Regions from separate parts of the Viridibacillus sp. NPDC096237 genome, predicted to be linked through region 1. Evidence: riboswitches for the same ligand, from Rfam matches in the RefSeq annotation. Region 1 holds a riboswitch; each other region holds the start of a gene.

Region 1 (5,204 bases):
ATTTGAATAGAAACATGCAATAAATTATGCCAAACTCACTTTCAATTATTTCAATTGTATCTTTTCTTAGAAATTCATAAGATATTCCTTTATTTATGTAAATAGTGGACATTATAAAGCCTTGCGATTAGTGGTATACTTATTCAATAGATTAAACATCTGAAAGGAGATGAAAATCTTTTGAAATACAGTAAACCACAAATGCAACAATTGATTAATGAAAATAAAGAGTTGCATACAAAATTTAAAGAGCTAAAAAAGTCGTTGGACCTTGAGAAAAACTATGCATTGAAAGCTTTATATCATGCAGAAGTTGCTGATGGCGGTAAATATCAACAAGCCTATCAAGAGTTAGATGGCCCAAAATACTAAGAATATTATTTTGATATATATTTGATTATCAAGGACATAAAAACAGATTAAAATGATAAATACAATGTCATTTGGGTGAGGATATATACTCAATGAAAAGTTATATTGTACAGAATATATTTAATTGTTAAATTAGTTTTTATTGGATAATGACAGGAAAAAGGTCTGCTTGAATGTGGGTCTTTTTTCATTTTTTTTAGTTTTATTCTGTTAAATTAGAAATATGACGTTATTTGCAGCTTATTTTTTTATATAATGTCCTATTTGATAGTAATTCACTGTTTAAGAAGTTAATATTATAGTAACAATAATATATTTCTTGAAAGGGAGCATCGTATGATAGAGATAGAAATGAAATTGAAGAAGTATTTAATTGGACAGCCTTCGATTATGATCAATGAAGATGAAACAATGGAAGATAGTATTGAAGTCCTTGATGCACGCAATGATGTCAATTATGGTTATATTGAAGTGACGGATGACAAAGAGCTGACTAATATCAACATTGACTTCGATAAATTAGTAGAAAATAATGGTGTTGGGCTAGAAAGTCTAGAAGAACTTGAGATGGATGAAATTTTACATATTACAGAGTCCTTTATGAAGGATTTCGGCCGTGAAGTAGTACAATTTAGTAATTTCTCTGAGATTGGAGAGGGCGAATATTTAGTAGTTTATGAAGCAATAGATAAAAAACTAAAACTTCCTTTACCTAATTCTGGTGCTGTAATTGAGATTAATTCATATGGTACTATTACAGCGGCAACTATATTCCAAGAGTATTATCAGCTTACATACCCAAAAGTAGAAATAACAGAAGATGAAGCTAGAGAAATTTTATGTAAAGAGATATTAGTGGAATTAGGAATCGAAGAAAATGAAGAGCTAGGCGAATTTGAATTAGTCTATCAACCAATTCGAGATTATATAGGCGTTACTGTTGATGGGGAAGTTCAAAAAGCAAGTCAGTTGTTCAGTGAAACAGAACTTGAACAATTTTCTGTTACACCCGTTCAAGTGACAAAGGCACTACCAAAGTTATTAGGTGCAACAGATCAATATGTATTGCGAGAAGAAGATGGCAATTTATATTGGTATGTTGCGGAAGACCTGGATGCAAAAGGTGAAGATGCAGAAGCTGTGATTGAAGTACTACATTTTGATGATGCGGGCGCTAATTATGAATCTAATGTAGTTTGGGATACAGAAGTAAAGACTGTGTTACCTTTTGAGCAATTGAAAGATAATGCAATGCAATTTTTAGAGATTATTTCTGGTGATATACACAATAAATACATGCTTGAAGAGCAATCTATACTACATGAAGATACAGAAGAATTTGATGATAATTCAGATGAGGATATCTTCAATGTGGATGAATATGATGAAGAGGAGTATGCTGACGAACATGAGGATGAACCAACAACTATGTTTACTTTTATCCCATATTTCCATGAATACAAATTAGAGAATTACTCTGTCCTAATTGAGGTAGGTATACATACAGGAATTATTCGTTCATGTCTGTATAGTGCTTTAAACATGGAGTCTATTCGAGGTATTAATATTACACCGATAATTTCATTACCAGAAGCTGATGCTATATATAAACAGAATTTACAGATGAAACTTTCACGTTTTGAAGAGATAGATGAAGATGATGAAATGACAATTTATAGTTTAAATTACTCAATTAACGCTCCTTCTGAAAATGGTGCAATTGATAAGATTAATGCTACAACAGGTGAAGTTACGTACGCAGAATCTGATATTGTTAGAGGCTAAAAACCAGTTGAAAGAAAAACAATATTATTCTGATTATTTCATCAAAAGGTTATTGACAGTAAAAGTTCGTTACTGTAGACTGTGTACAATGATAATTGAATACAAACCTCACTTTTTAATGGGTGAGGTAGAGGCGCGATATCTATTAGTCTTTAGTGGAGCTTGAGAAACTATGAAACTATGGAGAAGGAGATATCGCCGAAGTTTGTAATACACTCGATGTTACTTGCTGGGTCTGTAGTTAATAACTGCAGGACTGTCTCAATGAACATCCTAGTTCGTTGAGTTGAGCTATCTCATTTAGGGATAAGTAGAGGATTTAGGCTAATGTACAATGCGACCTGAGTTCATCTTAGGGCGCGTTTTTTATACGTACAATAGCCTTTTTTATTATTTATAGGTAAAAAACGGATATTATCTAAGGGGGAGAAATATTATGAAGAGAACATGGGTGATTTTTTCAAGAATGATTCTACTAGCAATTTTATTACTAGCAGGTTGTGGATCTAAAAATTCAGATTCAGGGAAATCTACTACAGGTGAAAAGAAAAAAGAAACATTCACAATTGGTATGGAAGCAGGCTATCCTCCGTTCAACTGGACACAAAAAGATGATTCAAACGGTGCCGTGAAGATCTCTGGTAACCCAGAATATGCTGGCGGTTATGACGTTGAGATTGCAAAACGTGTCGCAGATGCTTTAGGTAAAGAATTAGTAATTGTCAAAACAGAATGGGACGGCTTAGTACCTTCATTAACTTCAGGTAAAATTGATGCAATAATGGCGGGTATGTCACCAACTAAAAAACGTAAAAAAACCATTGATTTCACTGATAACTACTATACATCTAATTATGTAATGGTTGTTAAAAAGGGCAGTAAATACGAGAAAGCTACTTCAATCCAAGATTTTAGTGGTGCCAAAATTACAGGTCAATTAAATACGACACACTACGAGGTAATAGATCAAATTAAAGGTGTTAAGAAGCAAACAGCAATGGATAACTTTCCTGCAATGCGTGTAGCGCTTGAATCTGGTGTAATTGATGGTTATGTATCTGAACGCCCAGAAGGAATCAGTTCTTCAGCAGCAAATGATAAATTTGCAATGGTTGAATTCACGGATGGCTTTGAAGCATCAGAAGAAGATACAGCAATTGCTGTAGGTGTTAAAAAAGATAGTGATTTAAAAGATAAAATTAATGAAATTTTAAAAGGTGTCTCTGAAGAAGAACGTATCGAAATCATGGATACAGCGATTAAAAACCAACCAGCTGCAAAATAATGTATGACGGATACCGGCCGCGTATCAAGTAGTCGGTATTATTGCTTTTGAAGGAGGAACAGCATGAGTATTGATTGGATTATTAGCATCGTGACTGACAACTGGGAAATGTTCCTTCGCGGGGCATGGATGACATTATTAATTGCTATTGTTGGTACGATTTTTGGTGCTATCATTGGAATGTTTATTGGTGTTATTAATACGATTCCAAAGCCTGAACGTGGAGTAAAGAGAATTTTCTTAAGTTTAATTAATGCACTTCTTACAATATATGTGGAACTTTTCCGTGGAACGCCAATGATCGTTCAAGCAATGGTGATTTTCTATGGCTCTGCTCTAGCATTTGGTGTAGATATGGACCGTACGTTTGCTGCGATTTTCATCGTCGCGATTAATACGGGGGCGTATATGGCAGAAATTGTACGTGGGGGTATTATCTCAGTGGACAAGGGGCAATTTGAGGGTGCTCAAGCGATTGGTATGAATCATTGGCAAACAATGGTCCATGTAGTGTTACCACAAGTTTTACGAAACATTTTGCCATCAACAGGTAACCAATTTATTATGAATATTAAAGATACAGCGGTATTGAATGTAATTGGCGTAACAGAACTTTTCTTCCAAACAAAATCTGTTTCTGGAAATAATTTTCGTTACTTTGAATCATTCTTCGTAGCAGGTGTTTTATACTTAGTCATGACATTCACGGTTACGAAAATTTTACGCTATTTTGAAAAACGATTGGATGGCCCACAAAACTACCAAATGATTGATAATCAAGACCAAATGAATGGCAAAAAAGCATGATTGCGAGCAAAGGAGATAGACTTATGAAAAATGTAATCGAGATACAACATCTAAGCAAATCCTTTGGCACTCATGAGGTTCTTAAAGACATTGATTTCTCTGTAAACAAGGGGGAAGTTGTCTGTGTCATCGGCTCTTCAGGATCTGGGAAATCTACGCTTCTTCGTTGTATTAACTTATTAGAAAGACCAAGTGGAGGACAGATTATTTATCATGGTGAGAATATTCTAGATAACAACCATAATATAAATAATTATCGTACAAAGCTGGGTATGGTATTCCAATCATTCAATTTGTTTAATAATCTTAATGTATTAACAAACTGTATTGTAGGCCAAACAAAGGTTTTAAAACGTTCTAAGAGTGATGCTGAAGAGGTTGCAATGAAGTACTTGAAGGTTGTAGGTTTGGATCGTTATGTAAATGCCAAACCACACCAATTATCGGGTGGTCAAAAGCAACGTGTAGCTATTGCTAGAGCCTTGTCAATGGAACCTGATGTCTTACTTTTTGATGAGCCAACTTCTGCATTGGATCCAGAAATGGTAGGAGAAGTCTTAAAAGTGATGAAAGAATTAGCAGGTACAGGTCTTACGATGTTAATAGTGACACATGAAATGGAATTTGCAAGAGAAGTTTCAGATCGCGTCGTTTTCATGGATAAAGGGGTAATAGTGGAAGAGGGTCCACCTGAGCAAATCTTTAACCATCCAAAAAATGAACGTACAAAAGCTTTTTTAAAACGCACGTTAAAACAATAGGGGTATTGAATAAGAAAGCCGTTTCCTACATCATTCTATTGGTGTAAGAAGCGGCTTTTTAGATGGGCCACTTATTTTTTAATTCTTTTATGAACATGGAGGTAATCTTTTTATTTCCCATAATGGACGAGTATACGTAAGAAAAATTTCGTTTGAAAAAATGGTCTTCTAGTTGGATTACAGCGAGTGTTTTT
Region 2 (5,204 bases), on a different contig from region 1:
AGAAGACTTTGCCTACTTTTTAAATGAAAGGCCAGGCACTTATTTCAAAGTAGGCTCTCGTAATGACGATGAACGCACACAATTCCCGCATCATCATCCGAAATTTGATTTTGATGAAAGGGCGTTATTAATAATCGAGAAATCGTTTGTGAAAATCGTTTCACATTATTTATTTAAATAAGGGGACTTGAACATGACATTATCGTTTGATCACTTAGTACATTTTGTAGATGAACCAAAAGAAGTAATTAAGCTATTACAAAGCCAAGGAATCCATGCTGTTGAAGGTGGCGTTCATGAAGGGCGCGGAACGTATAATGCACTTAGCTACTTTGATCTAAGCTATATCGAGTATCTCGGTACATATGACAGAGCTCTAATAGCTGAGACAGAGCATTTACATCACAGTCTTATTGAAACAGTAGTAAATAATGATTTCAAAGAAGGCTTCGTAAGATTTGCAGTTCGTACATCGGATATTGAGGGGGTAGCAGAGCGTTTGAAAGAGCAAGGTCTATCTGTAAATGGACCAGTACCGATGTACAGAAAACGACCAGATGGCAGTATTATTACTTGGCAATTACTTTATGCTGGAGAAGAAAATAACACACTTCAACTACCATTCATTATTCAATGGGATGATAATGACGATAAGCGTAGAAAGGAGCAAGTTGAAAAGGGCGTCATTGGAAATCAATTAGAAAAGTTGGACTTTGCAGGCGTTACTTTTGCAGTAATAGATGCTGAAAAAACAGCTAGAAAATGGTCTCGATATTTAGGGTTAGAGGTTGCAGAAGCGTATATCGATCAGGAGTTGAATGCTATTGTCCAGGTTCTTAAGTTAGTTGGCGGTGACTTATACTTTGCTAGTCCAATTGGAGATGGTGTTGTAGCGAAATTAATAACAGAACGAGGCGAATGTCCATTCCAAGTTAATTTCTTGGGAGCTAAAGAACCTGTCACATTTGAATTATTTAACGGTCGCTATCATTTTGAGAAATAATTTATCTGATCAGTGCACTTCATAGCATGGCTTTAAGTAAATAGTAAATATAAAGACAGAGTAATTGAAAGCTATTATGGAGTGTTTGAAACTATATAATAGTTTTTTCTATGATTCATTTTACTGGGAGTGCAAGGATTACACATGCCTAACTTCTACTAGTAATACAAAAAAACTTAAAGCTATTGTAAGCTTCGAGTATGCGCTACCTTTCAGGAGCAACATAACCTTCTTTTGCAGCATGCATACCAGCGGTCATTAATAACATAACTGTAATAATGAATAGGATGATAGCTGTTGTCCAGCTATTTGTAATATCGTGGACATAACCAAATAACACAGGACCTATTGCAGCTAATAAATAACCAAATGATTGAGCGGTACCCGATAATTCTGCTGCTTCATGAGCGGTACGTGTACGAAGTGAAAAAAACATCATTGCTAAACTAAATGATGCACCACCCGCAAGTCCAAGTAAAATCATCCATAACACTGTCAATGAAGTCCATCCTGCTAAAATACCTCCGAAGCCTACTAGATAAAGAACACCGTATACAACAACAATAGGACGTTGATCTTTTCTACGTCCTGCAATAATCGGAATCATGAACGTTGCAGGCAATTGTGAAAACTGCATAAAGGAGAACATCCATCCAGCTGTATTAGCACTCATACCTTGTGACTGCAACATTTCTGGAATCCAAGTAGCAGTTGTATAGAAAATAAGAGATTGGAAGCCCATTGATAATGTAACTGTCCAAGTTAGAGTTGATTTCCAAAGCGAGACATTTTCTTGATTAGTTTGAGAACCATTATTCAATTCGGACTTAGGTTTACGAATTTGAGGGAGCCAAACAATTAGGGCAATAATCACTAAAATAAACCAAATACCAAGTGCAATTCTCCATCCGAGTTCTCCGCTAGCAAGAGGATAACTAATCCCAGCTGCTAAACTTGCAGAGAGATTCATAGAAACTGTGAAAATACCTGTTAATAATCCAACTTGTAATGGGAATTTCAACTTAATCAAACTTGGTAGTAAGACATTTCCAAAAGCAATTGCCACACCGATTAGGGATGTTCCTAATAACAGAGTGAAGGTTATACCGAAAGATCTAGTAAGAATTCCAACTGCAAGTAATACTGTTGAGAATAGTAATGTACGTTCTATACCAAAACGCTTTGAAAATTTTGGAGCTATAGGAGAAATAATAGCAAAGGCAAGTAAGGGAATTGTTGTGATAAATCCTGCCAATACATTTGAAATGTGTAAGCCTTCACGTATAAATGAGATGATTGGGCCTACAGATGTTAGAGGTGAACGTAATGTAGAAGCTATGAAAATAATCCCAATTACAAGTAACCAAATGTTACAGTTCCATTTTAGCTTTTTGCTATTTTGAACAGCTGGATTTGTTGCCAATTGTAGCGCCTCCTATATATATTCATGAATTTTCTGGTTTTACAAACCTCTATTTGACAAAGGTCAATTATATCAAAGAAAATAAATAAATATAATTAAGAGGACTCAAAATAATTTTATCGAATTGATACGGAGGATTGGTGATGAGAACAGACCAACAAATGATGGATTTGATAATAGATGTAGCGAATAATGATGAACGTGTACGAGCCGTTTGTATGAATGGTTCGAGAACAAATATCAATGTGTCTACTTTCATTCCATGGTTATGAAGAAAGTGCTGAAGTATTTGGTTATTTAAAGCATATTCATACGCTTCCAAGGGATGCTAAAGTGATATTCTGAAGAATTATTTAGAATTCAGCTTAAATTGTTTTAATATTCAAGAAAATTTACATCTTGAATATACAATTCTCTTGTATTATAATTGGAACATATTAAATTAATATATTGCAATGCCTCATCCATTCGATGAGGTAGAGGTCGCGGTGTTAAAAAGTAAAATGGATGAGGCGAAAAGCGTCAGTGATTCTATTTGAAAGGGAATATCGCCGAAGTGTTTATAAGCTTCTTCTTATAAATATTGGGGCTGTTGCCGAAAGGTGCAGAACTGTCACGTCTTCGCAGGCGTGTTGAGCTATCTTTATCAAGGTTGATGGGCATGTTTCGATACCATCGCATATTCCTTGTGATGGTATTTTTTATGACATCAAGTTAACCTTCTTGCAATGAAAAATGGAAAGAGGAGATTCTTAATGAGTAATAAAAATAATGGCCAGGGCGTTGAGACGCAAGGTCTTAATAGAGGATTGAAAAGTCGTCATGTGACGATGATTTCACTTGGAGGAACAATTGGTACAGGGTTGTTCTTAGCAAGTGGTGGAGCCATTCATGAGGCTGGTCCAGGCGGAGCGTTATTAGCATATTCTTTAATTGGTATTATGGTGTTTTTCTTAATGACAAGTTTGGGTGAAATGGCTGCGTTTATGCCTGTATCTGGTTCATTTAGTACTTACGCATCTAAATTCGTTGACCCAGCGTTAGGTTTTGCCCTTGGTTGGAATTATTGGTATAACTGGGCAATTACGATTGCAGCTGAAATCGCAGCTGTATCATTAATCATGAAATTTTGGTTCCCAGATGTATCGTCATTATACTGGACAGCAGGTTTTTTAGTCATCATCTTCACATTAAATATCTTATCAATTAAAAGCTTTGGTGAAAGTGAATATTGGTTTTCTCTTATAAAAGTCGTAACAATTATTGTCTTTATCATTGTTAGTTTCTTGATGGTATTTGGTTTAATGGGTGGACAAGACCCAGTTGGATTCAAAAACTTCTTCATTGAAGATGGTCCATTCCATGGTGGTTTCTTCGCAATGTTCGGTATTTTCCTAGCTGCAGGATTCTCGTTCCAAGGAACAGAACTACTAGGGATTACTGCTGGAGAAACAGATGATCCAGGAAAAAATATTCCGAAAGCTGTTCGTCAAGTTTTCTGGCGTATTTTGTTATTTTACATTTTAGCAATTTTAGCGATTGGTTTATTAATCCCATTCACAGATTCACGTTTAGCAAGTAGCGATATTACAGTAAGTCCGTTCACATTAGTATTTGAAAATGCAGGGATCGCGTTTGCTGCTTCAGTTATGAATGCGATTATTTTAACAGCGATTTTATCTTCAGGTAACTCTGGATTATATGCATCATCACGTATGCTTTGGGAGCTTGCAAAAGACGGTAAAGCGCCTAAAATGTTCACTAAATTAAACAAGCGGGGTATTCCGATGGCTGCACTTGTAGCAACTTGTTTAGTTGCTTGTGTATCATTTATGGCATCATTCTTCGGTGATGGTGTTGTTTACATTTGGTTGTTAAATGCTTCAGGTATGTGTGGATTTGTAGCTTGGCTAGGAATTGCAGTAAGTCATTACCGATTCCGTAAAGCTTATATTGTTCAAGGTCGTGATTTAAACGAATTACCTTATAAAGCGAAGTGGTTCCCATTCGGTCCAATCTTTGCCTTCGTACTTTGTGCAATTGTCGTTGTTGGTCAAAACTATACAGCATTTACAGGTGAACATATCGACTGGTATGGTATGCTTGTTTCTTACATCGGATTGCCAATTTTCTTAGTGATCTGGTTTGGATACAAAATCGTTCATAAAACAAAAATTGTAAAATTAGAAGACTGTGACTTCGATAGTCATCGTTAACTTAAAATCCTACGTAGCTATTAGCTAGTAATTTCAGACTGTAGACAAACTCAAAGAAATCCGAGTTTGTCTACAGTCTTATTTTTTTAAAAAAATAAATAAGACCGTTGATTTCCGCTACGGTGGACGCTTTCCGCGGACGGGCTCCTCCTTTGCTCCAATCAACTACGCGCATGGAATAACAACAAATCTTTTGAGCTGATGGAAAATGATGACGAATGAAAAAGATAACTCAAAGAGCTCAAATTGAAATAATTGCTTTAGATCAACCAGTGCCTCAAGAACCCTTTTATGAGAAAATTTGAGTCTGCGATTGATTTCTTCATCTATAAAATAGGATCTAAAATAACCAAGATATATATAAATAACAAAAGACATTCAGTGTGTGAACATTCTGAATTCTTTTGTTAAACTAAATTCATATATTTACATAAAACCAATTAATTCACTTAAGTTAAATAGATGGTAATTTATCTGAATGAGTTATTCTAAATTTCTAGGCTCAGAAACATAGAGGGATTCAATATATCCACAATTATTACAGTACTCAGCCGATACAGGT
Region 3 (5,204 bases), on a different contig from region 1:
TTAGATAAAACATCTGCCATCATGTTGTAGTCAACTTCTGTTCCAAGTGCTTTTTGGATACGAGTTTGGAAAATATGCCAAGCGATAAAGACAACTAGGAATACTCCAGTGAAACGTTGTAATACGAACATCCAGTTACGGAAAGTGCTAAAACGTTTAGTATTTGGTTGTGCAGTGAAGGCTATGTACACACCATAAAAAGCATGGAACATTAATGGAATGTAAATTACAATCCATTCTAGAGCCCATAAGAATGGGAGATTACCCATAAATTCACTTGCTGAGTTAAATGATTCTGCACCTTTTGTTGCTGTAAAGTTAATAAACAAGTGTTGCGTCAAGAACAGTCCAACTGGAATAATTCCAAGAAGTGAATGCAGACGACGCAATAAAAACTCTCGATCTTTCGACAAAACTGTTACCCCCCTTAATACTGAAAATAGACAGACGAACAACTACCAATGCTTTTCAACATGGTATCCATTGACTGCATATTTCATCATGGTACAATATTATGACAAGTTCATTGTACTCTCATCATGGCAGAGCGTCAAGGTAACCAACACTATTTCTAACTACCTTTAATATACGATTTTCTCTCGTAAATACATAAATATTCTACTAGAAAACGTTATTTTCTAACTCTGACAAAAAATAGACAAAATTAAATGAAAGAAGGTAAATCATGTCATCTACTACTAACACTCAACACTTCCCATTATTTGGTTACGAACTAATAAGAGATCACGTACTCTCATCTGTTCTTGGAAAAAACGAAGAGGATATCTTATATTGGTGCGGAAAAGAGTTAGCACGCAAGTTCCCTTTATACAGCATGGAAGAAGCTATTTCATTTTTCCACGAAGCTGGATGGGGCGATCTTTCTATAGAGAAACAATCTAAAGATGAATCTTTTTATACTTTAACTGGAGACCCTGAAGCTATGCAATTTGAAAAACGCTGTTTCCGACTTGAAAGTGGCTTCCTAGCAGCTCAACAAGAAAAAATCAGTGGTTTCTTAACAGAATGCTACGACGAAAAGAAAGTAAAACGAGGGGTTGTCCGATTCCATGTCAAATGGGATTTAAAAGATCAACTATAAAAAGCAGCTGACTAAACATCTATTCAAGATGCCTAGTCAGCTTTTTAAATTTATATTTTTAAACTTGAATTTCGAGACTAGCTGCTAACTCAAATTCATCATGTAATGCATTTGCAGCCAAAAACATTGAATCCTGAGGTATGATGACAGAAATTTTAATTTCAGAAGTACTTACCATTTTGAGTGTAATATTTTCTTTATGTAAGCGATCAAACATTTTTGCAGCTACGCCAGGATTAGATACTATACCAGATCCAACAATCGACACTTTAGCTACGTCTTCTTCATAATTTACATGACGATAACCAATTTCAGATTTATTTGCTTCCAATACACGAGCGGTATCTGCTAAATTTTCTTTTTTAATAGTGAAAGATACCGAAGGCTCTACACCTTCAATAATAGTTTGAACGATTATATCTACGTTAATATGATTATCTGCTAATACTGTAAATATATTTACTAAAGAACCATTATAATTCCCTTCATACCCTACCGTTACACGAATAATATCTGACATAAATGCAACCCCGCGTACAACTAAATCTTTTTCCACTTCTACTTCCTCCTTCATAATTGTTCCTTCATCTTCTACATAACTAGAGCGAACTGCTAATGGAATGTTATAGTTTTTCGCAAACTCTACAGCACGTGGATGCAAAACACCCGCTCCTAAATTCGCCAATTCTAGCATTTCATCATATGACAGTCCTTGTAGTTTACGAGCATTCGGAACATAACGAGGATCTGAAGTATACACACCATCAACATCTGTATAAATATCACAGCGTTCAGCACCTAATACCGCAGCTAAAGCAACTGCTGTCGTATCTGATCCACCACGACCTAGAGTAGTAATATTGTTATTATTATCGATTCCTTGGAAACCTGCAACTACAGCTACACAGTCTCTATCCAACGCTTTCTGTATATTTGCCGCTTGGATTTCCACAATGCGCGAATCACTCGGAACGCCTTCTGTTAATATTCCAGCTTGCCAACCAGTGAAGGACTGAGCTTTTAAACCTATGCTTTGCAAAGCAATCGATAATAATGAGATAGTCACCTGCTCACCTGTTGTTAAGAGCGTATCCATTTCTCGCTTCGATGGATTTGGCATAATTTCATGTGCCATATCTACAAGTATATCCGTCGTTTTACCCATTGCCGAAACAACAACGACAACATTATTGCCCTTTTCCTTCTCTTTCTGAATGCGTCTTGCTACATGCATTACGCGTTCAATCGTTGCAACTGATGTACCACCAAATTTAAAGACTAAACAACTCACCCATAACCTCTCCCTTACTTGTTATGACGACCGTATTCACAATGACATCTTATGAAAAAAGCAGCCTTTCACACGTTTCCATGTGAAAAGCCGCCTCCGTAGAATGCACGTTCAAAAGAACATTCATGTGAGATAGCCCTCCAGAACCGAAACGGGTCTGACAATTCTACACTTGTTAAATGTAGAACCAGAAATAAATTGGAAATAGTCAATTTATCACTTCGGCGACCTTCCCTTTCATCAACAGTCCTAGGATCTATTCATCCTCTTGCTGATTACTCTTGAAATCCGCACCTCTATCATCACTAAATAGTGATTATTTAAATAGTAATGCTACCTTAACACAATTTTCTGATTACTACAATTTATTTTTCGGAAAAATAAGTAAATATGGTATAAGCTAGTTTTTTTGGTACATTCGCAGCAATTAACTCTTCATAGGATGCCTCACGAATTTTTTTTACCGAACCAAATTGTTTGAGAAGTTGTTGCTTTCGTTTCGGACCAATTCCTTCAATTTCATCGAGAACAGATGTAATGGCATTCTTCTCATGTAATTGGCGATGGAAGGTAATAGCAAAACGATGCACTTCATCTTGAATTCGTTGTAATAGATAAAATGCTTCACTCGTTCTCTTCAATGGAATAATTTCTGGCGGCGAGCCATATAGCAGTTGAGAAGTTTGGTGTTTATCGTCTTTTGCTAAACCAGCAATAGGGATATCTAAACCAAGCTCATCTTCTAATATTTCTCTTGCCACTTCCATTTGTCCTTTCCCACCATCGATAACGATTAAATCAGGTAAAGGCAAGCCATCTCTTAATACACGAGTATATCTTCGGCGAATGACTTCTCGCATTGCACCGTAATCGTCATGCTTTGCAGCCACTTGAATTTTATACTTACGATAATCCTTTTTGCTCGGCTTTCCGTCAATAAAAACAACCATTGCCGAAACGGCGTCAGCTCCGAAAATATGGGAGTTATCAAATGATTCTATGCGAAGTGGTGTAGCGATATTCATCGCATTTCCTAATTCTTCGCAGGCACCTATTGTCCTTTTTTCTTGACGCTCAAGTAACTGGAATTTCTCAGAGATAGCGATTTGAGCATTTTTACTCGCTAAGTCAACAAGTTCTTTTTTCTTTCCCCTATGTGGAATCGTCACTTTTATATCAAGCACAGTCGCTAAAAGCTCTCCTTCAATATTCGAAGGTATGAAGATTTCCTTCGGCTTAATATGTTCTGCTTGTTCATAAAAGCGCCCGACAAACGTTAAGAATTCTTCCTCAGGATCTCTATAAATCGGGAATAACGAAACATCTCTTTCAATTAACTTGCCTTGTCGAACAAAGAACACTTGGATACACATCCAGCCTTTATCAACCGCATAACCAAAAACGTCACGGTTCGTTAAATCAGTGAGGGTGATTTTCTGACGTTCCATGACCGTTTCTATATGGGCAATTTGATCTCGGTATTCTTTCGCTCTTTCGAAATCTAATTTTTCAGCTACATCGAGCATTTTTGCATTTAAATCTTCTTTAACTTCTCCATAACCACCATTTAGGAAACTTGTTATACCTTGAATAATCTCTTGATATTGGTCTTTCACAACTTCTTTTACACAAGGAGCTAGACATTGACCTAAATGATAGTATAAACAAACTCGGTTTGGTAAATTCGTACATTTCCGAAGAGGATACAGGCGATCAAGTAATTTTTTCGTTTCATTTGCAGCAAAACTATTTGGATAAGGTCCAAAGTATTTACCATTATCCTTCTTCACTTTGCGAACGATAAGAAGTCGCGGGTGCTTCTCATTCGTAATTTTAATATAAGGGTACGTCTTGTCATCCTTCAGCATAATGTTGTATTTCGGATCATGGGTTTTAATGAGGTTCAATTCTAAAATAAAAGCCTCTATATCCGAAGATGTCACTATGTATTCGAAATCTTCTATTTCGCTTACAAGTCGTTGCGTTTTACCATCGTGACTGCCTGTGAAATAAGAGCGTACGCGATTTTTTAGCACCTTTGCTTTGCCGACATAAATAATTATACCTTGTCGATCTTTCATCAAGTAACAACCTGGTTGGTCAGGTAGAATGGCTAATTTTTGCTTTATTAATTCGTTCATCTTATCACCTTCTCAGAAAAGTACAAGCGCCTTGTTCATTCCCGGCAAGCATAAGCCGAATTGGCATGGAGGTTGCCCTTTAACCTCCATGTCGAATTTGGGTTATGACCTCGAGGGGCTAGACGCTGGAACTAGATCATATACAGAATAGTTTTATACTTTATTATTTCTAAAAAAAACCGGGCACCATTGTAGGAACCCGGTTTTATATTTATTTCTTCAAAGATTAAGCGTGTTTTTGAATGAATTCAACTAATGCTTCTTTCGGTTGGAAACCAACTGTTTTATCAACTGGCTCTCCGTCTTTGAATAACAATAGAGTTGGAATTGACATAATGCCAAATTTACTTGCTGTTTCTTGGTTTTGGTCAACATCAACTTTAACAATTTTAGCTGCACCGTTTAGTTCAGAATCTAGTTCTTCTAAAACTGGAGCGATCATTTTACAAGGTCCGCACCAAGTTGCCCAAAAATCAACTAGTACTAAACCTTCTGCGATATCATTTGAAAAGCTTGCATCTGTTGCGTATACAATTGCCATATTAAATATCCTCCTTCAACTTGCGTATAACGGTAGTATAGCACGGATAAAAAGCACGAGCGACTGTTATGCTTATAACAGCATTATTTTGCAATAACGATAGTAAAATACGTATTTCACATGCCTATT

The links. A riboswitch is a leader RNA that binds a small molecule or an ion and turns the genes downstream of it on or off. The one in region 1 is predicted to bind lysine.
Region 2: another riboswitch for lysine. It lies ahead of ACQKMD_RS12160 (amino acid permease); the one in region 1 lies ahead of ACQKMD_RS14575 (transporter substrate-binding domain-containing protein).
Region 3: another riboswitch for lysine. It lies ahead of ACQKMD_RS14305 (aspartate kinase); the one in region 1 lies ahead of ACQKMD_RS14575 (transporter substrate-binding domain-containing protein).

What each region holds. Positions count from the first base shown of each region.
Region 1 is NZ_JBNNTI010000027.1:7,279-12,482, forward strand. Features, by position in the region: gene ACQKMD_RS14565 (hypothetical protein) at 181-372, shown strand; gene ACQKMD_RS14570 (hypothetical protein) at 709-2,157, shown strand; lysine riboswitch at 2,278-2,459, shown strand; gene ACQKMD_RS14575 (transporter substrate-binding domain-containing protein) at 2,594-3,442, shown strand; gene ACQKMD_RS14580 (amino acid ABC transporter permease) at 3,506-4,249, shown strand; gene ACQKMD_RS14585 (amino acid ABC transporter ATP-binding protein) at 4,273-5,010, shown strand; gene ACQKMD_RS14590 (LysR family transcriptional regulator) at 5,069-5,204, opposite strand, start outside.
Region 2 is NZ_JBNNTI010000019.1:61,655-66,858, reverse strand. Features, by position in the region: gene ACQKMD_RS12180 (M20 metallopeptidase family protein) at 1-181, shown strand, start outside; gene ACQKMD_RS12175 (VOC family protein) at 194-1,003, shown strand; gene ACQKMD_RS12170 (CynX/NimT family MFS transporter) at 1,209-2,426, opposite strand; partial or broken gene ACQKMD_RS12165 (aminoglycoside 6-adenylyltransferase) at 2,570-2,674, shown strand; lysine riboswitch at 2,896-3,074, shown strand; gene ACQKMD_RS12160 (amino acid permease) at 3,182-4,642, shown strand.
Region 3 is NZ_JBNNTI010000026.1:7,915-13,118, forward strand. Features, by position in the region: gene ACQKMD_RS14295 (succinate dehydrogenase cytochrome b558 subunit) at 1-413, opposite strand, end outside; gene ACQKMD_RS14300 (YslB family protein) at 686-1,102, shown strand; gene ACQKMD_RS14305 (aspartate kinase) at 1,161-2,393, opposite strand; lysine riboswitch at 2,519-2,700, opposite strand; gene uvrC (excinuclease ABC subunit UvrC) at 2,759-4,534, opposite strand; gene trxA (thioredoxin) at 4,761-5,075, opposite strand.